DNA from 4 places in the Exiguobacterium sp. Helios genome. Region 4 is predicted to be linked to each of the others. Evidence: riboswitches for the same ligand, from Rfam matches in the RefSeq annotation. Region 4 holds a riboswitch; each other region holds the start of a gene.
The links. Region 4 has a riboswitch for S-adenosylmethionine ahead of HNY42_RS15270 (methionine ABC transporter ATP-binding protein). Riboswitches for the same ligand answer to the same signal wherever they lie in the genome.

Region 1: it holds a riboswitch for S-adenosylmethionine, as region 4 does, so the genes downstream of both, HNY42_RS00985 (amino acid permease) here and HNY42_RS15270 (methionine ABC transporter ATP-binding protein) in region 4, are expected to answer to the same signal.
Region 2: it holds a riboswitch for S-adenosylmethionine, as region 4 does, so the genes downstream of both, msrA (peptide-methionine (S)-S-oxide reductase MsrA) here and HNY42_RS15270 (methionine ABC transporter ATP-binding protein) in region 4, are expected to answer to the same signal.
Region 3: it holds a riboswitch for S-adenosylmethionine, as region 4 does, so the genes downstream of both, HNY42_RS14450 (methionine ABC transporter ATP-binding protein) here and HNY42_RS15270 (methionine ABC transporter ATP-binding protein) in region 4, are expected to answer to the same signal.

The regions. Positions count from the first base shown of each region.
Region 1 is NZ_CP053557.1:183,967-189,809, forward strand. It holds gene mmuM (homocysteine S-methyltransferase) at 1-628, opposite strand, end outside; gene HNY42_RS00985 (amino acid permease) at 603-2,003, opposite strand; SAM riboswitch class I at 2,088-2,189, opposite strand; gene HNY42_RS00990 (polysaccharide pyruvyl transferase family protein) at 2,299-3,717, opposite strand; gene HNY42_RS00995 (ketopantoate reductase family protein) at 3,917-4,825, opposite strand; gene HNY42_RS01000 (GntR family transcriptional regulator) at 5,012-5,728, shown strand; gene gntK (gluconokinase) at 5,721-5,843, shown strand, end outside.
Region 2 is NZ_CP053557.1:665,333-671,175, reverse strand. It holds gene HNY42_RS03540 (SH3 domain-containing C40 family peptidase) at 1-1,248, shown strand, start outside; gene HNY42_RS03535 (putative quinol monooxygenase) at 1,303-1,596, opposite strand; gene HNY42_RS03530 (M20 metallopeptidase family protein) at 1,674-2,846, shown strand; SAM riboswitch class I at 2,918-3,021, shown strand; gene msrA (peptide-methionine (S)-S-oxide reductase MsrA) at 3,126-3,656, shown strand; gene HNY42_RS03520 (DMT family transporter) at 3,756-4,235, opposite strand; gene HNY42_RS03515 (DMT family transporter) at 4,252-4,680, opposite strand; gene HNY42_RS03510 (NAD(P)H-dependent flavin oxidoreductase) at 4,808-5,743, opposite strand; gene HNY42_RS03505 (gamma carbonic anhydrase family protein) at 5,826-5,843, shown strand, end outside.
Region 3 is NZ_CP053557.1:2,782,608-2,788,450, forward strand. It holds gene HNY42_RS14435 (MBL fold metallo-hydrolase) at 1-575, shown strand, start outside; gene HNY42_RS14440 (alpha-glucosidase) at 677-2,287, opposite strand; gene HNY42_RS14445 (aminotransferase class I/II-fold pyridoxal phosphate-dependent enzyme) at 2,451-3,638, shown strand; SAM riboswitch class I at 3,701-3,804, shown strand; gene HNY42_RS14450 (methionine ABC transporter ATP-binding protein) at 3,888-4,901, shown strand; gene HNY42_RS14455 (methionine ABC transporter permease) at 4,891-5,556, shown strand; gene HNY42_RS14460 (MetQ/NlpA family ABC transporter substrate-binding protein) at 5,591-5,843, shown strand, end outside.
Region 4 is NZ_CP053557.1:2,965,069-2,970,911, reverse strand. It holds gene rho (transcription termination factor Rho) at 1-716, shown strand, start outside; gene HNY42_RS15290 (type B 50S ribosomal protein L31) at 814-1,059, shown strand; gene HNY42_RS15285 (DedA family protein) at 1,095-1,745, opposite strand; gene HNY42_RS15280 (thymidine kinase) at 1,923-2,543, shown strand; gene HNY42_RS15275 (alpha/beta hydrolase) at 2,611-3,369, opposite strand; SAM riboswitch class I at 3,432-3,535, opposite strand; SAM riboswitch class I at 3,785-3,888, shown strand; gene HNY42_RS15270 (methionine ABC transporter ATP-binding protein) at 3,975-5,006, shown strand; gene HNY42_RS15265 (methionine ABC transporter permease) at 4,996-5,646, shown strand; gene HNY42_RS15260 (MetQ/NlpA family ABC transporter substrate-binding protein) at 5,680-5,843, shown strand, end outside.

The DNA of each region.
Region 1 (5,843 bases), 260 kb from region 4:
ACTCACTCAACGGTGTTCCTTCACTGATGTGTGTTGCGTCACGCAGGGAAAAGGCAAGCCAGGCCGACTGATCCGGAAATTCTTCGAGCAGCCGGAACAGCACTTCGGCTTCCTGCAAGGAGGGAATCGTCTCAAATGCCAACACGTCCGCACCTGCCGCGATTAACGCTTCCAGACGAGGACGGTGGAAAGCTTCAAGTTGCGCATCGTCGACTCCGTAATGACCGATGTATTCGGATCCGTCCGAAAGATAGGCACCGTAAGGACCAATCGATCCCGCAATCAAAGCGTGATCCGCTGCCGGTCCGGTTTCCGCACGCGCCTGCTGTGCCAGATAGACCGTTTGTTTCATCAGTTCAATCGCTTCCTCTTCTTTAATCCCCCGGCTGCTGAAGCCGGCGACACTCGCTTGGTAGCTGGACGTGATGGCACAATCCGCCCCGATTTTAAAATAATCCGCATGGACGCGGTGAATCTGTTCCGGTTCTTCAAGCAGTACCCGGGCCGACCAAAGCGGATCATCGAGATTTCTCCCATGGCGTTCAAGTTCCGTCGCCAGTGCTCCGTCCAATAAAATATAGGGTTTTTCTTTTAACAGTTGTTCAACTGGATTGTTGTTCTTTGACATCTTCCACACTCCGTTTCCATGATGTTTTTGTCAGATGATGAACGATGTAACAGACCGCGATAAACGGAACCCCGAAATAGAGGGCGACCCGTTGCGTCGGATCAAAGGCGATTCCGATCAATGAAGCCAAACACATTAAAAACGACAGAATCGGTACAAACGGATACCAGGGCGTCCGGTAAACCAAATCGTTTAGATCATGCCCCTCTTGCAGATAGCGCTTGCGGAACATGAACTGTGAGGCGCTGATACTCATCCAGACAACGACGACTGCCAGTCCCGAGATCGAGACAAGCGCAATGTAGACGGAACCCGGTGCATAGACGCTGGAGAACAGGGCAAGCAGACCACCGAGCATACTGAAGAGAACGGCACGTATCGGCACTCCGCTCGCATTTAATTTAGAAAAGTACGGCGTAATCATCCGTTGATCGGATAAAGACCAGAGCATCCGTGATGCGGCATACAGACCCGAGTTCGCTGCTGACAAAATCGCGGTCAGGATGACGAAGTTCATGATGTCTGCTGCAAACGGAAGACCGATCCGTTCAAACACAGCAACGAATGGACTTTCAAGCACTCCTTTTGAATCATTTGGTAACAGAATCGCAAGAACAATGATCGTCCCGACAAAAAATAAGACGAGCCGGAAGACTGTTGTTCGAATGGCGAGAGGAACCGTCCGTTTCGGATCGACCGCCTCACCTGCTGCAATCCCGATTAACTCTGTTCCGGAATAGGCAAAGTTAACGGCAAGCATCGTCATCAAGATCGCGAACGCTCCGTTCGGAAACAGGCCCCCCTCCGTCAACGGAGCGAGAAGCGGTGCTTGTGAGCCGTCCGCGAGGGGCAAGAATCCGACGATTGCTGCTGTTCCTAAGACGATGAACACTAAAATCGTCAGCACCTTGACGGCAGAAAACCAAAATTCAACTTCCGCGAACAAGCGGACCGTCAAGACATTGATGCCTAAAATCATGACGACGAATAAAGCACTGAACAGCCAGACCGGAACATCCGGAAACCAGCGTTGCATCAATAAACCGGCTGCCGTAAATTCCGAACCGAGCGCGACCGTCCAAGTCAGCCAGTAAAGCCAGGCGACGGTATAGCCTGTTCCGGATCCAATATATTTCGTCGCGTAGCTGTGAAAGGCACCCGTCTCCGGCATATGTACCGCCAGCTCCCCTAGACAAAGCATTACCAGATAAACCGCCAGCGCTCCGACCAGGTAAGATAAAATCGTGCCGACCCGACCGGCCTGCTCGAGCGTATAGCCTGTACTTAAAAATAATCCGGTCCCGATGACACCGCCGAGTGACAACATGACGATATGCCGGGATTCCATTTTCCGCCGAAACGTTCCTTCTTTCATTGCTCCTCCACACTCCTCTTTTTCTCGTTAAACTAAAAAAAAACGCACCCACATGCATGGGTGCGTCGGTCGACAATCAAAGGAAGCTTATCGATCGGGTACAACACCCGCAGGAATTAGCACAGTATCTTTCGACCTGTTGCTGAGGCTTCAAAGGGCCAGTCCCTCCACCTCTCTGGATAAGAATGTAATTTTTCATAACAGTACCAACCCTGTTTTGAATTGTCAACACAATTCAGAATTTATCATGTAAAAAAAAACGCCTTACACCAAAACGGTATAAGACGTCTGTCGCTTATTTCTTCGCAAACAAATCAGCTGTCTTCAATGCCATGCGAACCGCTTTCCGGTTCAATGTGCCTTGTTGATGCTTCATTTCTTTTGTTTGACTGTTCAACTTGCCTTGAAGTGATTTGATTTTCTTATCTTTTTCAGCCATTTTCGCTTTATCGCGTTTTTGAGCTGCCACGATTTTTTGTTCTTCTGCTGGGAAGTATGATTCAAAACGTGAAACAGCTTCTTCGATACTGATTCCTGTGATCGGTTTAACGACCGGAAGCAACTCTGCTTTGGCCATTTCACGATCAAACGGAACGTTCTCCGGATAGTTCGTTTCTTTGTAGATGTGTTCTAGATCATTTGTATTCAGGAATTCCACGAAGTTATCAAAGTTACGTGCTTGAACACGTGTCGGACTTTGGAAGTCAGCCGACTCAATCACATCCGACAAGCGTGTGCTGTCTGTGATGTCATTTGCCCAAATGTGTGTCAATTGGTGATAATCCGTTAATTCGCGCATCCGTGCATCTTTCGGAATCAGGATACTTGGCGTTCCGGCAAGTGTTGCCGTGATGTTACCGTGAAGACGTGCTCCGAAGCTGAAGTCAGCTTCTTTCAAGAAGTCGATCCATGTCTGCGCGTTTAAGAAGAAGCGGACACGGTCGTTCATGTAAGTCGGATCCGACATCTTGACCGGATAGTTCGTGACGGATAAGTCAGCAATCGGATGTGTTCCTGTGTACGTCAAACGCAACTCTTTCATCCATTGCGGGATGAAGTAGTGGTTCGGGTACTCTTCCATTCCGCGTGTGATGAAGTTAAGGACGTTTTGCGGTGCAAGACGTGACGAGTTGACACCGATCATTGAATCTTTTGTGATATTCGTTTCACGAATTTTCAAATCACGACCAAACGCATACATCGATGGGCAACCGATGACTTTGTGATCGATTCCTTCGCGGAAACCAAGACGCGTCAAATATTTTGATGTGATTTCGCCGCGAAGTCCAAGCATGCTTGAGCGCTCAAGAACTGCGCTGACAAACGCTTTAACGTCTTCATCAAATGAGAAACCGTCGTTTAAATTCGCTTCAAACGGTGCGCGTAAACCGACACCGATGACGACGACCGGAATCTTTAGTTTTTTAATCAATTTTGTATATTTACGAAGTGTCGGGACGAATTCTTTACGGAATGCATCAGCGAGTGGAATGACATATAAATCGAAGTTCGCATTGATTTCATCTGCACGCTCTTCTTCATAGTAGTAGTAATCCGGTGTGATCGTCGTGCCCTCTGTCATCAAGGTGCGGAAAATACTGTATTGATAAATCAGGTTTCCGACGTTCCCTCCGATTGAGTTATGCTTCATCAAATATTCTGCGTCGAACTGTTCAAACGGTGTCATACCCGCACGGATAATAATACGTTTCATGTAAAATAATTCCCCTCTCACTTCTGTTTTCATTTAAAAAATATAAAATATATTTTGCTTTTTTAACCATCTTGTCTTTTCAAGGATAGTTGAATGCAATTCAGCAAGTCAACGAATAGCTGAAAACTACACATTATTGTGGATTATGAAAAATATAGGCTCAATACAACCTAACGAATATTCCCTATATAACAACTAGTTAAACATCTTTTCTCGACATACGATAAATTTCGAGATTTGCATAAATCGCCGGCAACATCACTTGCGTCGCTTCATCTTTCGAAAGAAGTGTGCCGAACAAATGAGCTGACTCGACTTCATTACCTTTCTCCATGTCACGTTGTAAGGACGACTTCATCGTTTCATCCATTTGTGCGATCTGTTGCTGTTGGATCTGTTCAATCCCATCACTGAACACAGCACCTTGGCGTTCCATCGCTTCTTTGGCTTCCGTTGCCAGGCGGCGGATCATCATCATTCCTTCTTCCTGCGAACGAATCGGACCGATTGCTGAACGGAAAAGCGACGTCACACCGGAAAACGTCGTGATGAACAGATACTTATTCCACATATCGCTGGTAATCGAGTCCGAGTATTTAATCGGCGCTAGTGTCCCCTCTAGGTGCTGCTTCAGTTCTTCCAAACGGTCTGGCCGGGTTCCCGGTAACGGACCGAATAATAAATGATGGGACGGACTCGTCTGTACGATGTGTCCTTGTGCATCAAGCGTTGATTCGATGAAGCAGAGTCCGCCCAGTACACGTTCCGCTCCGAAGTGTTGCTCCAGTTGCTTTAAATGTGCCATTCCGTTTAGCAACGGCAAAATATATGTATCAGTTGCGACGAACGGTTTGATGTCCTCTAACACCTGCTCCAGATGATAAGCCTTGGTCGATAAAAGAATGACATCAAACGTTCCTTTTTCTCCGGTCCGGATCAGGCGCGGAGAATAGGTAATATCCCCATGAAGACTTTTGACATGAAGTCCTGCACACAATTCTTCAAACCGGCGTTCACGCACTAAAAATGTGACATCTTCCCCTTTTTCCGCCAACCGGGCTCCGAAATAACCTCCGACGGCTCCTGCACCGACTACTAAAATTTTCATTTATTTTATCCCTCCATCTGACTGATGTCTTACAATCTGTTCTACGCTTTCGTTCTCTAGCCTATCACATCGAAAAGCCGCAATTTTGATAAAGATGACAATTTAATTAAAGCGCTTGCATTTTAGTTTTCCTCGTTTATACTACTTGTATACAAGTATACTTATTCGACAAAGAGGGTGTTTTTTATGTCCGATCTTTTATACCCGATTAAATGGTTATCAAAAGCCTCCGCCGGTGATCGTGTCGCCCATGAACTGCGCATGCGGATCATTTCCGGCAAGATTGAGAGCGGTACCGTCTTATCTGAAAACAAATTAGCCGCTGATTTTTCCGTCAGCCGATCTCCTGTCCGGGATGCCCTGAAGGTGTTGGCGTCAGAACGCATCATCCGGCTGGAACGGATGGGCGCCGTTGTCGTCGGACTGTCCAAACAAGACATCCAGGAAATTTACGATGTCCGTCTTTTAATCGAGACGTTCGTCTTCGAGCGGATTGTTAAGATGAATCGTCAGGATTTGGTTCGGGAGCTAAGCAAGGTGCTTGAAATGATGAAGATTGCCGTCAAATACAAAGACGCAGATGAATTTTCATATCAGGATGTTCTGTTCCATGAAACAATCATCCGGTCGATTGACCACGGATACGTCAGCATGATGTGGCAGAATCTCAAACCTGTCATGGAAAGCTTCATCCTGCTGTCGATGCGTCAACGAATCGAAGACGACATCGAAGATTTTGACCGAATTCTCGAGAACCATGCACTCTACATCGAAGCAATCGAAACTGGCGACCGCAAACGAATGATTGCTTCGCTCCATCAGAACTTCGATGATGTGCAAGAAGTTGAGGATTTATGGAAATCGCAACAACTGATGACGAAAGGAGTCGAACCACATGACTGAACACATGTTAGGGATTGATATCGGGACGACGAGCACCAAAGCCGTACTCTTTACGACAAAAGGGGAAGTCGTCGGACAAACGAATGTCGGTTATCCGCTGCATACCCCGAATCGT
Region 2 (5,843 bases), 740 kb from region 4:
AAAGTCTTCGTTAAAACAGGACTTCGTTATGCGAACAAAAACACATCGATCTTTAAAGATACGACAGCCAAAAATGTTCTTCGCTCTATAAAACGGGCGGAATCCATCGATATTTACGGCACAAGTGGCGTGTATACACGCGTCAAAGTCGGATCGGTGTACGGCTACGTCAAGACAACGGATCTTGTGACGAGAAAACCGGATTTGTATGATGTCACCGGAACACGTTACGTCCTCGAAGATAAATTAGTCGTTCATCCGAAAGCCAGTCTGACAGGGAAAATCGGTACACTGAAGAAAAATACCCTGCTGTCGATTTACGGCACAAGCGGCTATTACACCCGCGTTAAGATCGGTACGACGTTTGGTTTTGTCGACTCGAGCAAACTCGGCTTAAACAAACCGGTCGCGCGTCCGAAAGTCGGAACGGTCTTTTATGTCCATTTTGATCAGACCCCACTCTTTTCAGCCGATGTCGCGTATAGCCGCCCTGCCGGTTATTTAAGCAAAGGCACGAAACTGATTGGTCTAAAGGCGATTGACGATGACTTTTGGAAGGTTCGCCTACCGAACGGAACGACCGGTTACATCATCAATCCATACATCGGGACGACGAAACCGGATATGCGTTACGCCCAACAAGCAATCAACCGTCAAAAAATCTACACAGTCAAAACAACGACGTCTTATTTTGCAACACCCGTCAGTCCGAAAAGTGCCGGATTGATTGAACAGGGAAAACGCGTCTATCCCCGGTATCGGGTCGGCAATTTTTATGTCATTCAGTCCGGCTGGTCACCTGTTTATCTGCCGGTCAGCGCTGTCACCGTCAAGACGGATGCACGGATCGCACAGAAGAATACATCGCGTGGTGAAAAGTTAATCCAAGCAGCCGCGAAACACTTGGGAACGCCGTATACGTGGGGTTCTCAAACGGCAGCCAACGGCGGTTTTGATTGTTCGGGACTGATTCACTATGCAACGAACGAAGCCGGAAAGTACGGCGGCCGGACGAACGTCAGTGGTTACTGGTACGGGGCTTTCTTTACGAACCGGCGGACGACAATCAGTAGCGGGAAACGATCGGATATCGTCTTTTTCGAAAATACGTATACGGATGGACCATCGCATATCGGCATCATGCTCGACAATGAATATTTCATTCATGCGGGTGGCTCACAGCTGCAAATCAACTCGATCTATGAACCGCGTTGGCGGGAACACTTTCTTGGCTTCAAATCGATGTAACACAAAAAGAGGCGTATGGACCCTTCCGGATCCATACGCCCTTCTTTCATTGATTTAGAATGTCATCTCGACATACTTTGTCACTTGACGATCCTCAAGATACAACTCAATTTGTTCGCGGTATGCTTTATAGTGGTCCGATGCAATATGAGCCTCAAGTGCTGCTTCGTCTTGGTAGACTTCATAGAGCATGAACTGATGTTCATTTTCAATCGATTGATGTAACGTATAACGTAGGCAGCCCGGCTCGTTTTGCGCTGCTTTGTAGACTGTACTTAGAATCGGAAAGACTTGATCAGCTAATCCTGCTTTGACTGTAAGAACGGCATTGACAATGATTTCACCCATATGTTGATTCCTCCTCTAATTGATTACTTCTATCTGTACCCGTTTTTACTCAAGACATACCGAAAAGGATGATTTCGATGCAAGAAAATTTATTCACCTACTTAACTGAGTATGAATCAGAGATGATTCGTTTACGCCGTGACTTTCACCGCCATCCGGAATTATCGTTCCAGGAAGTCCGGACGCCTGCTAAAATTTCTGCGTTTTATGATGCACTCGGTATTCCTTACCGTGCGAACGTCGGTGGCAGCGGAATCGTCGCGACACTGACCGGCACCCGTCCCGGAAAAACAATTGCGGTCCGGGCCGATTTTGATGCGTTACCGCTCCAGGAAGAAACGGAATTATCGTTCCGCTCAATCCGTCCCGGTGTCATGCATGCTTGCGGACACGACGGACACACGGCGATTGTCCTTGGACTCGCCGCTGCTTTTCAAGCCATCCGGGATGAATTAACAGGTACTGTCGTCTTTATCCACCAACACGGTGAAGAAGTATTTCCGGGTGGTGCGATTCAAATGATTGAGGACGGCTGTCTCGACGGTGTCGATGCGATTTTCGGCACACACCTCGAAAATGATCTTCCGGTCGGAACGATCGGTTATCACAGCGGGCATACATTATGTGCGATCGATGAATTTGAAATCGTTGTTCATGGTCAAGGCGGTCATGCCCAAGCGCCACACCGGACGCAGGACGCACTTGTCGCCGGTGCACAGCTTGTCTGTAATCTTCAGCACCTCGTCAGCCGGCGCGTTGATCCGTTTGAGCCGGCCATCGTTGCAATCGGTTCATTTCATGCCGGAACCGCACCGAACATCGTGACCGGCGAAGCCCGGATTGTCGGAGAAATCCGGACGTTCAACGAACAACTCCGGCATCAGTTGCGCCAACAGGTGGATCTCGTCGCACGGACGACCTGCACCGGAATCGGCGCTGATTATTCCATTGATTTCACGACAGGTTACCCGTCCCTTTGGAATCATCCGGATGAAACGAAGCTCGTCCGGGAAGCGGCCGGTTTTTTGCCGGAAGCACAGGTCCGTGAAATGAAACCGATGATGGCAGCCGATGATTTTGCCTATTACCTGGAACAGGTTCCGGGCAGTTATTTCTTTACCGGCTCCGCGAAAACAGATGGACGCACGATTTATCCGCAACACCATCCGAAGTACGAAATCGATGAGCGGGCTTTACTGATCGGGGCGAAAACGTTAGGGGCGACAGTTCTTCGTGCCCTGCAAACATAAGAATTGACTTTCCACTTTTATGAATGGTATTATCATCCCAATGATAACGAACTTACATCAACTTCATATAACACTTATCAAGAGTGGACCGAGAGATCTGGATCGATGACGTCCCAGCAACCTGCGCACAGCAAGGTGCTACGACCAGCAAAGCGAAAGCTTTGGTTGATAAAAAGCGGCGACTCCTTTTGCAACCAAGCAAAGGAGTCGTTTTCGTTTTCTCGCTGTCAGAAATGAGAGCATTACGGCTCAAGAGGCCAGGAGAAAGGGAGAGATGACATGGAAAAAGCAACATTTGCAGGAGGATGTTTCTGGTGCATGGTGACACCATTTGAGGAATTACCGGGGATTCACAGTATCGTGTCCGGTTATACAGGAGGACACGTCGACAATCCGACATATGAGCAGGTCAAAACCGGAACGACCGGACATTCCGAAGTCGTCGAGATTACATTTGACCCGGCACTGTTCTCATACGAACGGTTACTCGAACTGTATTGGCCGCAAACGGATCCGACCGATGCCGGCGGACAATTCCAGGACCGTGGTACACAGTATGCCCCGGCGATTTTTTACCATACGGAAGAACAACGCCTTGCAGCGATTGCGTCACGTGATGCGCTGGCTGCAACAAACCGTTTCAAACAACCGATCGTTACACGGATCGAACCGGCAGCTGCTTTCTATCCGGCGGAAGAATACCATCAGGACTTCCATAAAAAAAATCCGGCCCACTACAAAAAAGACCGGAAAGCCTCCGGCCGTGATGCCTTTATCGACGTCGCCTGGAAAGAAGAAGTATCCGTCTGATTTAAACGAAGCGTCTTTTAAAAGAGATCACCCTTTCACGCACTTTACTGTAAAAGTCGCGTGAAAGCCGTGATCTCTTTTGAGTGGTTGACGATGTTTTTAAGAAATCGCTTTGATTTCATCTGTTTGATTTGACTCGTCCACGACCTGATACCGTTTTAAGACGAAAATGCCGCTCAGCATGACGGCCAGGCCGATGATCTGCCCAAACGATAAATCGACTTTTGGTAAACCAAACCAGCCAAAAACGTCGACACACAACGCAAAACTGAGTTGCGAAATCAGGACGACGGAAATCGCGATGGACGGACCGAGCAGTTGAATACCCCGCATGACACAAAATACGACACCGACACCGACGAAACCGCCAAATAGATAAAGCGGTTCGACCTCCGTAAGCGCTGCGACCTCCCCGCCCCGAAAGAAAACCAAGGCAAGCAACGAACCAATCAGACCGACCAAAAAGACTAACGTCGTCGTCGCCCAGGCACCAAAGACATGACTCATCCGTGCGTTCAAAACAGTTTGTAAACTGATCATCATCCCTGCGACGATGGCACAAAACATGCCTAATCCCATTTCTATCTCCTCCTACTCAGGTAAATGAAAAGATCAGGACGCCGGTCAACATCAAACCGACTCCGATCCACTGCCCTTTGTTACTGCTTTTTTTAATGACTCCGAACCAGCCGTTCAAATCAATTACAAAGGCACACAGAATCTGTGCGACGAGCAACAGCGACATTGCCCATGTCATGCCGAGTAATTGAATTGACGTCAGTTCCGTAACGACGACTAAAACACCGAGCAATCCGCCGCTCGCATAAATAAGCGGTAACGTGCGAAAACCGCCGATTTTACGATCCCGAACAAAGCCGTAAATCAATAAACATCCGATCAGACCAACGAAATGGACGATGGTTACGGATAACCATGGACCAACCGCGTCACCGAGCCGGGCATTAAAGATGCCTTGTAAGGCAATAAACAATCCACTGAATAAGGCAAACACGATTCCTTGCATCTTCATCCTCCTTTTTCTCTAGTTACGAGTAGACCCTATTCTGTCATCTTTTTAAAGGACAAATGTCCTGAAACACAAAAAAAGCCGACCTGATCGGTCAGCTGCGCTTATATTCACGTTACTGGAGTTACTGGAGTGCCCGGTATGTCCGTTCGATTCGTCCGAAAGCATCATCCATCATCCGGTTAAAGAGTTCCGCAACGGTCGGAACATCATCAATCAAACCGGAAACGAGACCGGCATTGACGTATCCTGCTGTTTCGTCGCCTTCGAGTGCCCCTTTGATATGAAACGATTCGTTCGTCTGTTCCTGAAAGGCAGCGAGTGATGTCGGCTGCAACGCATCGACATACGGTCCGTTCAATACCCGCCGGACTTGTCCGACTTCTCGGCCGATGATTCGTGTCCCGAGATCATCCGCCTGCACGAGGTGTCTTTTATAGTGCTCATGGACACGGGATTCCTGTGTCGCAATCAACCGGGTTCCGAGCTGCACGCCTTCTGCTCCGAGCATCCAGGCTGCTGCAAGACCACGTCCGTCGCCGATGCCGCCCGCGGCAAGGACAGGAAGCGTGACATGATCCGTGATTTGCGGAATCAGGGTCATCGTCGTCAACTCGAGCGGTGAATTGATTCCCGCCGCCTCGACGCCTTCCGCTACCAGTATGTCCACTCCGGACTGCTCGGCTTTAATTGCCTGTTTGACGGAAGCAACGACACCAATCGTCCGGATTCCCGCCTCCCGTAACTTCGATAAAAAAGGAGCCGGATTACCGGCTGACAAGGACACGACCGGAATCCGTTCCTCGATTGCTAACTCAATCAACTGTTCGGTATAAGGTGAGACCCGGATGGCGATATTCAAGGCAAACGGACGCGACGTCAAGCTTCGTGTCGCGTCAATCAATTGTTTGACCTCGACAGGCGTCATCGTTCCGCATCCAATCGTTCCGAGACCTCCGGCATTCGAGACCGCCGCCGTCAGTTCGGCATGGCTGATATTCCCCATACCCCCTTGAATGATCGGCACATCAATCTGTAATGTGGTACATAGACGAGACATGGTCTCCCTCCGTTTCCGTTGTTAAGAATGGTATACTAAGTAGGACTGAATTTTAATTCATTTTTAGAAAAGAGGCGTCCTTATGAATATTCCGTACCGC
Region 3 (5,843 bases), 180 kb from region 4:
CGTTTGACAAACCGTTACAGTCCATCATCCTGACTCATGCGCATGCCGATCACGTCGGATCCCTTGATTTTTTAGCAAGTGCTTTCCCGCTTGCCGAAGTCTCGATCAGTTACCGGGATGCGGCTCTCCTCAGCGGGGATGAGTCGTTGCGCGAAGGCGAGACGACACCGCTGAAAGGCGGCATTCCAAAAAACATCAAAACCCGTCCGGACCGGTTGCTCGAAAGCGGTCAACAGATCGGCAGTTTAAGTGTCATTGCTTCTCCGGGACACACACCGGGTTCCATCTCCCTGTGGCATGAAGGCAGTCGGACGTTGATTGCCGGTGACGCTTTCCAAACTCAGGGTGGTCTGGCGGTTTCGGGGGACACGCGTTGGCAGTTCCCCTTCCCGTCACTTGCGACCTGGGATAAGGAAGTCGCCCTCCAATCGGCACATCAGTTGACGGAATTGACACCGGACGTCCTGGCAGTCGGTCACGGACCGCTCGTCGTCGCACCAAGCTTCGATATGCGCCAGGCAGTCGACCGGTTCGAACAGCTCTTATCCTCGAAAAAGCGCAACGGCTATACGTAAAAAAATCAGCTGGTTCAAAAAAATCCGGACATTTCCTGCTCCTCATTTAGAAATGAAGAGTAGAAGATGTCCGGATTTTTTCTGTTGACCGTCGCCGCCAGTTAAGGCATCTCATATTGGTACAATCGGGCTTCGTACGGTGCCAATCGATTGATGTCCGCGGTCTCATAATTCGTCAGAATCAACTGTTCTTCCGGTAAACCAAACGTCGTCGTCACCGGTTCATCATGGACGTTCAAGACGATCCGCCAAACCACTCCGCCCAGGACCCGTTCATAGACATACAGGTACGGATCCTGAATCGCCAAATCACGATAACCTCCGTAAACCATGACCGGATGAGTCTTCCGTAAATCAATCAGTTGCCGGTAAAACACCAGCACGGAATGCGGATCCTGTTCCGCTGTTTCGACGTTGATGTCACGGTAGTTCGGATTGACCGTCATCCATGGCGTCGCTGCGGTGAATCCGGCTGCTTTGCCGGTATTCCACTGCATCGGTGTCCGTGAATTATCTCGCGCCCGCAACTGCATCGAGGACAGGACGGTTCCGGGTGATTCGCCGGCGGCAATCCGTTCGGCGTATTGATTCCGAAATGCGACGTCCTGATAAGACTCGGGATCAGAAAAACGAATGCCGGTCATGCCGATTTCTTCACCCTGATAAATGTACGGGATGCCCGGTAACGTGTGGAGCATCAAGCCCAGTAGCTTGGCACTTTCGACACGATACCGTTCGCTTCCGAACCGGGTCACCTGACGGGTGTGGTCATGGTTATTCAAAAACTGTGACGCGACTCCGCTCGGATAAAGCGCTTCGTACCAGCGCTTCTGGATTTGTTTGAAGCGCGGTAAATCCATCGTCTCCATGTCATCCGCGACTTCGAAGTGAAACAGCGTCCGCAACTCATTCCGTTCCTCACCGACATACAGTAACCCGTCTTCCGGGCCGACGAACGGAATCTCACCGACGGTAAAGAGATCGGTTCCCGCCAGTACTTCCTGGTGCATCTCCTGCAAGAATTCATGAATGCCCGGCTGGTTCCCTAAGTAGGATAAATTCAGAGGATCTGCGACATCATCATACGTCGCCCGTTTCTTGATCAGGTTGATGACATCCATCCTGAAGCCGTCGATTCCTTTATCGGCCCACCACCGCATCATCGTATATACGGCCTGCCGGACAGCAGGATGTTCCCAGTTCAAGTCCGGTTGCTCCGATGCAAAGGAATGGAAGTAATACTGCTGGCGTGTCTCATCCCACGTCCAAGGGCTCGGCGCAAAATACGACCGCCAATTGTTCGGCGGTGTTCCTTTGACCCCGTCCCGCCAAATGTACCAATCGGCTTTCTCGTTTGTCCGACTGCTGCGGGATTCTTTAAACCACGTGTGTTGATCACTCGTATGATTGACGACCAAATCAAGAATCAGTTTCAGTCCCCGTTCATGGGCGGACGCAATCAGTTCTTCCAGATCCGACATCGTTCCCGCCTTCGGCATAATCGAGTAATAATCCGAAATGTCGTATCCGTTATCGACATCCGGTGATGTATAACAGGGATTTAACCAGATGACATCGACACCAAGGGAAGCGATGTAATCGAGTTTTTCAATTACTCCGCGTAAATCGCCCATCCCGTCTCCGTTCGAATCTTTAAAACTGCGCCAATACACTTGATAGACAACGGCTTCTTTCCACCAGGCCCGATTCATCCCATCATCTCCTTTGTGATTCAATCGTATTCTAGTTCAGTGTATCAAAAACACGAAAGCCATCGGTTCTTTTTCCCAATTATCAGCAATTATTAAAAAACTCTTTTCTTTTTTCTGAAAATTCGTTATCCTTGACGACAATACCCAACAAGGAGGAAGACAGATGAAACATTTCGCCCCATCGATTGCGATTGATCGGTTACCCGCTCCGGTCTTCGCCGAGCTCGCCCAGCGGATCGGTGCCGTCAAGGCTGCTGGTCATGACGTCATCACGCTTGGTCAGGGAACACCGGATCAGACGACACCCGTACATATTCTGGATGCCTTGAAAGAAGCAATCAATGACGCTTCAAACCTCCAGTACCCGCCATTTCGCGGACACGATTTCCTCAAACAGGCTGTCGCGGATTTTTATCAGTCAGAGTTTGGCGTAAACATCGATCCGGCCTCTGAAGTCGCCATTTTGCTCGGCAGCAAAGCCGGTATCGTCGCTTTACCGCAAACGATCGTCAATCCCGGTGAAGGTGTCATTGTTCCTGATCCCGGATACCCGGATTACTTATCCGGCGCCGCCCTTGCCGGAGCTTACCCGATCACATTGCCGCTCCTTGCGGAAAATGCTTTTTTACCTGACTACACGTTACTTGATACGACAGATGTCGAACGGGCCCGGATGTTGTTCCTCAACTACCCGAGCAATCCGACCGGGGCGACGGCAACAGCGGAAGCCTTCGAGCAAACGGTTTCCTTCGCTGATGCGAACGACATTTGCGTCGTCCACGACCTCGCCTACGGCGGAATCAGCTTCGACGGTCCGACCCGCAGTTTCCTCCAGACGGAAGGCGCAAAAGACGTCGGAATCGAACTGTTTTCATTATCGAAACGTTTTAACATGTCCGGTTTCCGAATCGCCTTCGCCATCGGGAATCCGTCCGTCATCGCAAGTATCGAGACGTACCAGGAACACTTATACGTCAGTGCTTTCACACCGATTCAACAGGCAGCAACCGTCGCTCTTTCAAGCGATCAGACGTGTGTCCGCGAACTGAGCGCTCTGTATGAAGCGCGGCGTGATGCCTTGTTCGGCAAGTTACAGGAAATCAGTTGGGACGGACCGATCCCGGGCGGTTCGTTCTTCGTCTGGTTGCCGGTCCCGTCCGGCTACACGTCCCAAAGCTTTACCGATCACCTGCTCGACGAAGCGCATGTCGCCGTTACACCGGGACATTTCTTCGGCGAATACGGGGAAGGTTACGTCCGGATCAGCCTGATTGCTGACGCCGAACGACTCGTCGAAGCAGCTGAACGGATTGGTCAATTGAATCTGTTTCGCCAGACCGTTGCGGAATAATTCTGAAAAAACGTTTGACAAATGGGAATGATTTCCGTTACAGTAAGTCCCAACAGCATATCTACTTATCGAGAGCGACCGAGGGATTAGGCCCAACGACGTCCGGCAACCACCTTTAAGGAACGGTGCCACATCCTACAGAATGTTTCATTCTGAGAGATAAGTTACGAAATCTTACACTTCGTCGCTTTTTTCTGGTTGCTCTTAACTGGAAAAAGGCGATTTTTTTGTATAGGGAGGAAACGACAGATGATTGAATTTAAAGGGATCACTAAACGGTTCGTTCGTGACCGGACACCCATTTTTGCCTTACGTGACGTCAATTTAACGATTCAGCAAGGTGAAATCTTTGGCATCATCGGTGAATCCGGTGCCGGAAAAAGCACCCTGCTCCGTCTGATCAACGGACTGGAGACACCGACACAAGGAACGGTTAAAGTATCGGGCACTAATCTGTCCGGCCTCTCCAAAGGCAGCTTACGTGAACTGCGTTTGAACATCGGGATGATCTTTCAACACTTCCAATTGATTCAATCCCGGAACGTCGCCGATAATATCGCCTTCGCCTTAAAGGCTGCCGGCGTCAAACGGACTGACTTCCCGCAACGGATCAAAGAGCTCGTCTCCCTGGTCGGACTCGAAGGCTTCGAGACGAATTTCCCGAGTCAGCTCAGCGGCGGTCAAAAGCAACGGGTCGGGATTGCCCGCGCCCTTGCGAATAATCCGAGTGTCCTGTTATGTGACGAAGCGACGTCCGCTCTTGATCCGGTCACGACGCTGCAAATTCTCGAACTGCTGAAAGACTTGAATGAACGGCTTGGCCTGACGATCATTCTCATTACCCATGAAATCGATGTCGTCAAACAGATTTGTCACCGGGTTGCCGTCATGGCGCAAGGTGAAGTCGTTGAAGTCGCCCGTACATACGACCTGTTCAGTCAGCCGGCACATGATGTCACGAAACATTATGTCGATACGGCACTCCAGATCGAGTTACCGGAACGGATCTTGCGAACGACACCGGGAAAAATTATCCGCCTGCAATTCACAGGTGAAAAGACCGGTGAAAGTACGTTATCGGAAGCAATTAAACAGTTTGATATTTCCGTCAGCATCCTCCACGGTAAGGTCGACTATATCCAGAACGTCGCTTTCGGAGTGCTGATTGTCAGTTTGACCGGTCCGACCCTTCACGTGAACCGCTCCTTGACGTGGCTCGAAGAACAACTTCACACGCTTGAGGTGATCCAGGATGTGGCTTGAACGGATTGAAACCATGTTACCGGATCTTGCGAAAGCGTTAGCGGAAACGGCTTTGATGGTCGGAATCTCACTCGGCTTCGCCCTCATCATCGGGATTCCACTCGGGATCTTACTGTTCATCACGGACCGGGGACTATTTTTCCAAAACGTCGTCGTTCGCAGCATCTTGGACTTTTTCGTTAATATGGTCCGTTCGTTACCGTTCATCATCCTGCTCGTCGCGTTGATTCCGCTGACACAACTGTTACTCGATAATACAATTGGACCGACTGCTGCTTCCGTCAGCCTGAGTGTCGCCGCCATTCCGTTTCTCGCCCGACTGGTCGAGACATCGCTCCGTGAGATTCCACCGGGATTAATCGAAGCAGCAGAAGCCTGTGGTGCGACACCGTTTCGGATCATCATCAGTGCACTCTTACCGGAAGCCCTTCCCGGCATCATTCAAGCCGTCACTTTGACGACCATCAGTCTGATCGGATTTTCCGCCATGGCCGGTATCGTCGGTGGTGGCGGCGTCGGTGACCTGGCCATCCGCTTCGGCTATTACCGGTACGACAATGTCGTCATGATTGTGACGATCGTCGTCCTCGTTATCATTGTTCAAAGTATTCAAGGGCTCGGCAATGTTCTGGCCCGTCGTGCTGATAAGCGTTAACCAAAAATAGAGAATCGTAAGGGAGAGAATGAATATGAAAAAACGTTATGCCTTTTTAGCAACAGGACTACTCGGAGCCGGTATTCTTGCCGGTTGCGGCGACAGCAGCGCCAAAGAAGACAACAAATCGATCAAGATCGGGGCAACGAGCGGACCTTACAGCGACATGGTCAAAGAAGCGATCCAACCCGGGCTTGAAAAGAAAGGCTACGACGTCGAAATCGTCGAGTTCGGGGATTATATTCAACCGAACATCGCACTTGGCAGTGGCGACATCGACGCCAACT
Region 4 (5,843 bases):
TTGAATTGATTATTCTGTTGATTGACGAACGGCCGGAAGAAGTGACGGATATCGAACGTTCTGTCCCCGGAGCGGATGTCGTCAGTTCAACGTTTGACGAAACACCGGACAACCACGTCCGGATTTCGGAACTCGTTTTGGAGCGAGCGATGCGCCTCGTCGAACATAAAAAAGATGTCGTTATTTTAATGGACTCGATTACACGGTTGACGCGGGCTTATAACTTAACTGTTCCGCAAAGCGGTCGGACGTTGTCCGGGGGGATTGACCCGGCAGCCTTCCACAAACCGAAACGCTTTTTCGGTGCCGCCCGGAATATCGAACACGGTGGTAGTCTGACGATTCTTGCGACGGCACTCGTCGAAACCGGTTCCCGGATGGATGATGTCATCTATGAAGAGTTTAAAGGAACCGGCAATATGGAACTGCATCTGGACCGGAAATTATCCGAGCGCCGGATCTTCCCGGCCATCGATATCCGGAAATCCGGAACACGGAAAGAAGAGTTGTTGTTACCGCAAGATCAGCTCGATGCCTTGTGGACGATCCGCCGGACGATGAACGAGTCCAATGAGTTTGTCGACAGTTTCTTACGCAAGATTCGGGACACGAAAAATAACGAAGAATTTTTTGTCGAACTGGAGAAAGAAAAGAAGAAACCCGTACGGCGCGCACCTGTGAAGCCACGTGTGACGAAAACCGACACAACGACTTGAAAATAGGTATTGCGGGGCATGAAAAAATCGTTTAGTATAGGAAGGTAACTTACTCTGGCTCAGCAAATGAACCAGGGCGGAAGGAGAGAAAACAACCATGAAACAAGGAATTCACCCAAACTACAACAAAGTTGTATTTATGGACTCAACTACTGAGTACAAATTCTTGACTGGTTCTACACGTTCTTCGAACGAGACAATCACTTGGGAAGATGGAAACGAGTACCCACTCATCCGTGTGGATGTGTCTTCGGACTCGCACCCATTCTACACTGGTCGTCAAAAGTTCAACGCTGCAGACGGTCGTGTCGATCGCTTCAACAAAAAATACGGCCGCAAGTAATTGCGACTTCAGTATTAAAAAACAGCCTGTCTCCATTACTGGAGCAGGCTGTTTTTGTATAGACAGAACTTGGCACGGTACGCCAGATACGTTTTTAAAACGAAGGATAGACCGATTCCACCGGCAGCACCAATCAGATACGGAAGTGTATCCGGATTGTTCGCAAAATGTTCGAGTAAAAGACTGAAGGAAAAATGGCGACCTAGGAAATAACCTGCTCCTAAAAAGACACTGATCCAAATTAAAGCACCAGTATAGGCATAAGTAACGAAGATCCGGAACGGCATTTTCGAGACGCCGGCAAAAAAAGCGGACAGCTGCCGGAGACCGGGTATGTAATAACCGATGATTAAAACCGTTTTTCCGTAACGTAAAAATCCGGCTTCTGCTTTGAAAACATGTTTTTCAGAAATACGTAACTTCGGAGCCATTCGATGGAGCAACGGCATTCCAAGTTTCAGACCGAGCACATAGCTGATTGTCATTCCGATACAACTGCCGGCATAGGCAGCAAAAATTGTTCCGACGAGCGGCAAATCACCATGATGCATCCAGAATCCTGACATGACGAGTAACGTCTCGTCTGGAACCGGAAGACCGACGATTCCACCGGCCAGAAGAATTGCGAGTCCGAACGCTCCATATTGATGGAGGACTTCATGTAATATGTGATGAATCGGAGTCACCTTCCTTCAAAGAAACTTCTCTTTCAGTGTACAGGAAATACATACCAGTTGAAATGAGAAGATGAAGAAAGTGGCGAATTTGGCAAGGGTTTTTGATTTTTAGAAGTCAATCCTTTTTCTCAATTTAGATTCGGGCTATACTCGTTAAAGTGACTAATTTAGAGGACGGTGTTTACGATGATGCATGTGATCAATCAATATGGTTGGATTGAAGTGATTTGCGGAAGTATGTTTTCCGGTAAGTCAGAAGAACTGATCCGTCGTGTCAGACGGGCACAGTATGGAAAGTTACCGGTTCAAGTGTTCAAGCCGGCAATCGATGACCGGTATCATGAAGAGCATGTCGTGTCGCATATCGGCAACTCGGTCATTGCGATTCCGATGGCGACGAGCCGTGATGTCTATGCAGCAGTGGCGGAAGAGACGCAAATCGTCGCGATTGACGAAGTTCAATTTTTTGACGATGAGATTGTCGCAGTCATCGAAGCACTGGCTCAGGATGGCAAACGCGTTATTTGTGCGGGACTCGATCAGGATTTTCGGGCCGAGCCATTCGGCAAGATGCCTGAATTACTGGCACGTGCGGAATTCGTGACGAAATTACAGGCGATTTGTCTGTCGTGTGGAGATCCGGCGTCACGGACACAACGATTGATTGACGGGAAGCCGGCAAACTACAATGATCCAATCATTCTCGTCGGGGCGTCTGAATCCTATGAACCGCGTTGCCGTCATTGTCATCAAGTTCCGGGCAAACCGCAACCGTTACAGGAATGGAAAAAACAACAGCAAAATTGAGAATAGACGATTTGAAAAAGTGAACGATTCTTTGGCCTCACGGCCGGGAATCGTTCACTTTTTTTTATCAACCAGTTCGTGTCAACCGGCTGAACTGTTCGATGAATTGTAAGGTCTCACGGACAATCGTCTTTTGATCATGGTCAAGCGTCGCGACATGGTACGAGTCGAGCAGACAATAACTGCGTTTATCTGTTGCCCCAATCGTCCGGTACAAATAATCGGAACAGGCCGGCGGGACGACGTGATCCTCAGCAGAATATAAAATAAGTGTCGGAATTTGAATCGTCGCTAAGTGTAGTCGCGTGTCATCAATGAGTCGTAACAGTTCTGAAGCACAAACTGCGGGGACAAGATCATAGATGATTTCAAAAGCGGTCTGCTTGATATCAGGGGTGCTTTCCGGCAGATAGACCGGACAATCGGTGAAGGATAAGGCTTCGTAAGCAGGGACGGACAAGGCGGCATTGATCGTGATGATTCCTGCAATCGGGAGACCTTCAGCGGCAAGTGACAGGGCAAGTGTCGCCCCCATCGATTGTCCGACGATGAAGATCGATTCGCACCGTCTGGCTAACTGTTCGAAGCCGTCACGCAAGCTCTGTTTCCAGTCATCTGCCGTCGTCGCTTCGAATTCCAGGACATCGGTCCCATGACCGTGCAGGCGAGGGGCATAGACGGAGAAACCTTGTTCTGCGAACTGTTCTCCTACAGCCCGAACGCTTTGCGGCGTTGCGTTAAAACCATGACAGAGCAAAATGCCGACGGATCCGCGTCCTAAGGAAAAGGCTTCCGCACCCGGTATAACAGGATAAACCATACTCATCATCTCGTCCTCCATTTCAAAAATAAAAACCCGTTTGGCTTTGGACGCAAACGAGTTTCTCGTGTGTATCATCCAAAGCAACCGCTTTGCTGGTCGGAGCACCTTGCATAACAGCAGGTTGCCGTGGAGTCCTAGAGCCAGGTCTCTCGTCCACTCTTGATATATCGTATAGGAATTGTCGGATTAATCATTGAGAAGATGATAGCATTGGCGGAAATGAATTGTCAAACTCTCTTGAACAGGCGTCAAAATTCAAACAACGATCCAGTTTGTCCCGGGAAAAAAATCGATATGGGTCATATGGTTTATTTTTGAAAATATGGTTGACCTTTAAAAGATCTTTCTGTAGTGTAAAAATTAGTTTTACGACATAAGTTCAACCGGCAACAACACACATACGAATTTCATACCGCAACACTTATCCAGAGAGGTGGAGGGACTGGCCCTACGAAACCTCGGCAACAGACTCATTATGAGCACTGTGCCAATTCCATCAGACAATTGTCTGAGAGATGAGTCGAGTGGATTCTGCCATTGTGCGGATCCAGGTCTCTTCTTGTTTCTTAAGAAGAGACCTTTTTTGTATTTTAAAGGGGGAACAAGTGGTGATTACATTCAAAAATGTAAAAAAAATCTATGAAACAAAGGAACAATCGATTGCTGCGCTGAACGGGGTCGATCTCGAAATCCGAAAGGGAGAAATCTTCGGTGTCATCGGTTTCAGTGGAGCCGGTAAAAGTTCCTTATTACGATGCGTCAACCTGCTTGAACGGCCGACATCGGGCAGTGTGACGGTCGATGGCCAAGATTTGACGGCGCTCTCGGCGAAACAGTTACGGGAAGCCAAACAACACATCGGGATGATTTTTCAGCACTTCAATCTGCTGGATTCGAATACGGTTTTTGCGAACGTCGCAAAACCCCTTGTCTTAAAGGGCGTCAAAAAAGACGAGGTCCATCGGCGGGTCAATGAACTGCTGGATTTCGTCGACTTGGCGGATAAGGCCGATCATTACCCGGATCAGTTATCGGGCGGACAGAAACAACGGGTCGGGATTGCCCGGGCACTTGCCACCCAGCCGTCCGTCCTGTTGTGTGACGAAGCAACCTCGGCGCTTGATCCGCAGACGACACAACACATATTACGCCTGCTGAAACAAATCAATCAGGAATACGGCATCACGATCTTACTGATTACCCATGAGATGGGTGTCATCCGTGAAATTTGTGACCGGGTCGCCGTCATCGAAGCCGGCAAGTTGATTGAATCGGGTACCGTATTCGACGTCTTTTCGAACCCCCAGACGGCGACGGCAAAAAACTTCGTCCGTTCCGTCATGCAGGATGAGATTCCGGCGTCAGTTCAAAAAGTCATCGATCAACGGGATACCGGGCACCATATCTACAAAATCAACTTCCTCGGGGCAGGGACCGGACAACCGCTTTTATCGCAAGTCGCGAAACGGTTTGATGTCGACCTCAACATCCTGCACGGCAGCATCACGGAACTGCAAAACATTCCGTTTGGCAGTCTGCTTGTTGAACTGATCGGTGATGCGGCGGAAATCAAACGGGCACTGCATTACATCGATCAATCGGATGTCGTCGTCGAGGAGGTGCTCGCAGATGCTGGTTAACTATACGGATATTTGGACCGCTTTTTTGCAAACGATGACGATGGTCGGACTGTCGTTACTCTTTTCGACATTGATTGGTTTACCGCTCGGCATCCTGCTTGTCGTGACACGAAAAGGAGCATTGCTCGAACAAATCCCCTTCTTCAATGTCTTAAGCAGTATTGTCAACATCTTCCGGTCCGTTCCGTTCATTATTTTGCTCGTCGCGATCATTCCGTTGACCCGCTTGATTGTCGGATCGTCGATCGGGACGCAGGCAGCGATCGTTCCGCTCGTCTTTTATGCGGCACCGTACATCGCCCGCCTGATTGAAAGTTCATTGCTCGAAGTCGACACCGGTGTCTTGGAGGCGGCAGAAGCGATGGGGGCGACACCGCTGCAGACGATTTTCCGTTTCCTCTTGCCGGAAGCCCTCAGCTCGCTTGTCCTGAACCTGACGATTGCGACAATCGGCTTGATCGGGGCATCGGCAATGGCCGGGGCAATCGGCGGCGGGGGACTGGGTGACTTGGCGATCACGTACGGCTATCAACGGTTTGATACGACCGTCATGATCATCACGGTCGGGATTCTCGTCATTTTGGTTCAAGGGTTACAGACAACAGGCAACCTGTTGGCACGAAAAATTCGGAGACACTAAAAAAACATAGAACAGATAAGGGAGAGATGGATGATGAAAAAAGGATTAGCGATTGGTGCAGCATTGACGACGGTATTGTTTGCGGGATGTGCCGCTTCCGGAGAAGAAGATCAAAAGACGGTGAAACTTGGCGTCAGCGGTTCTGACACCCAAGTTTGGGAATACGTCGCGAAAAAAGCGAAGAAAGAAGGCATCAC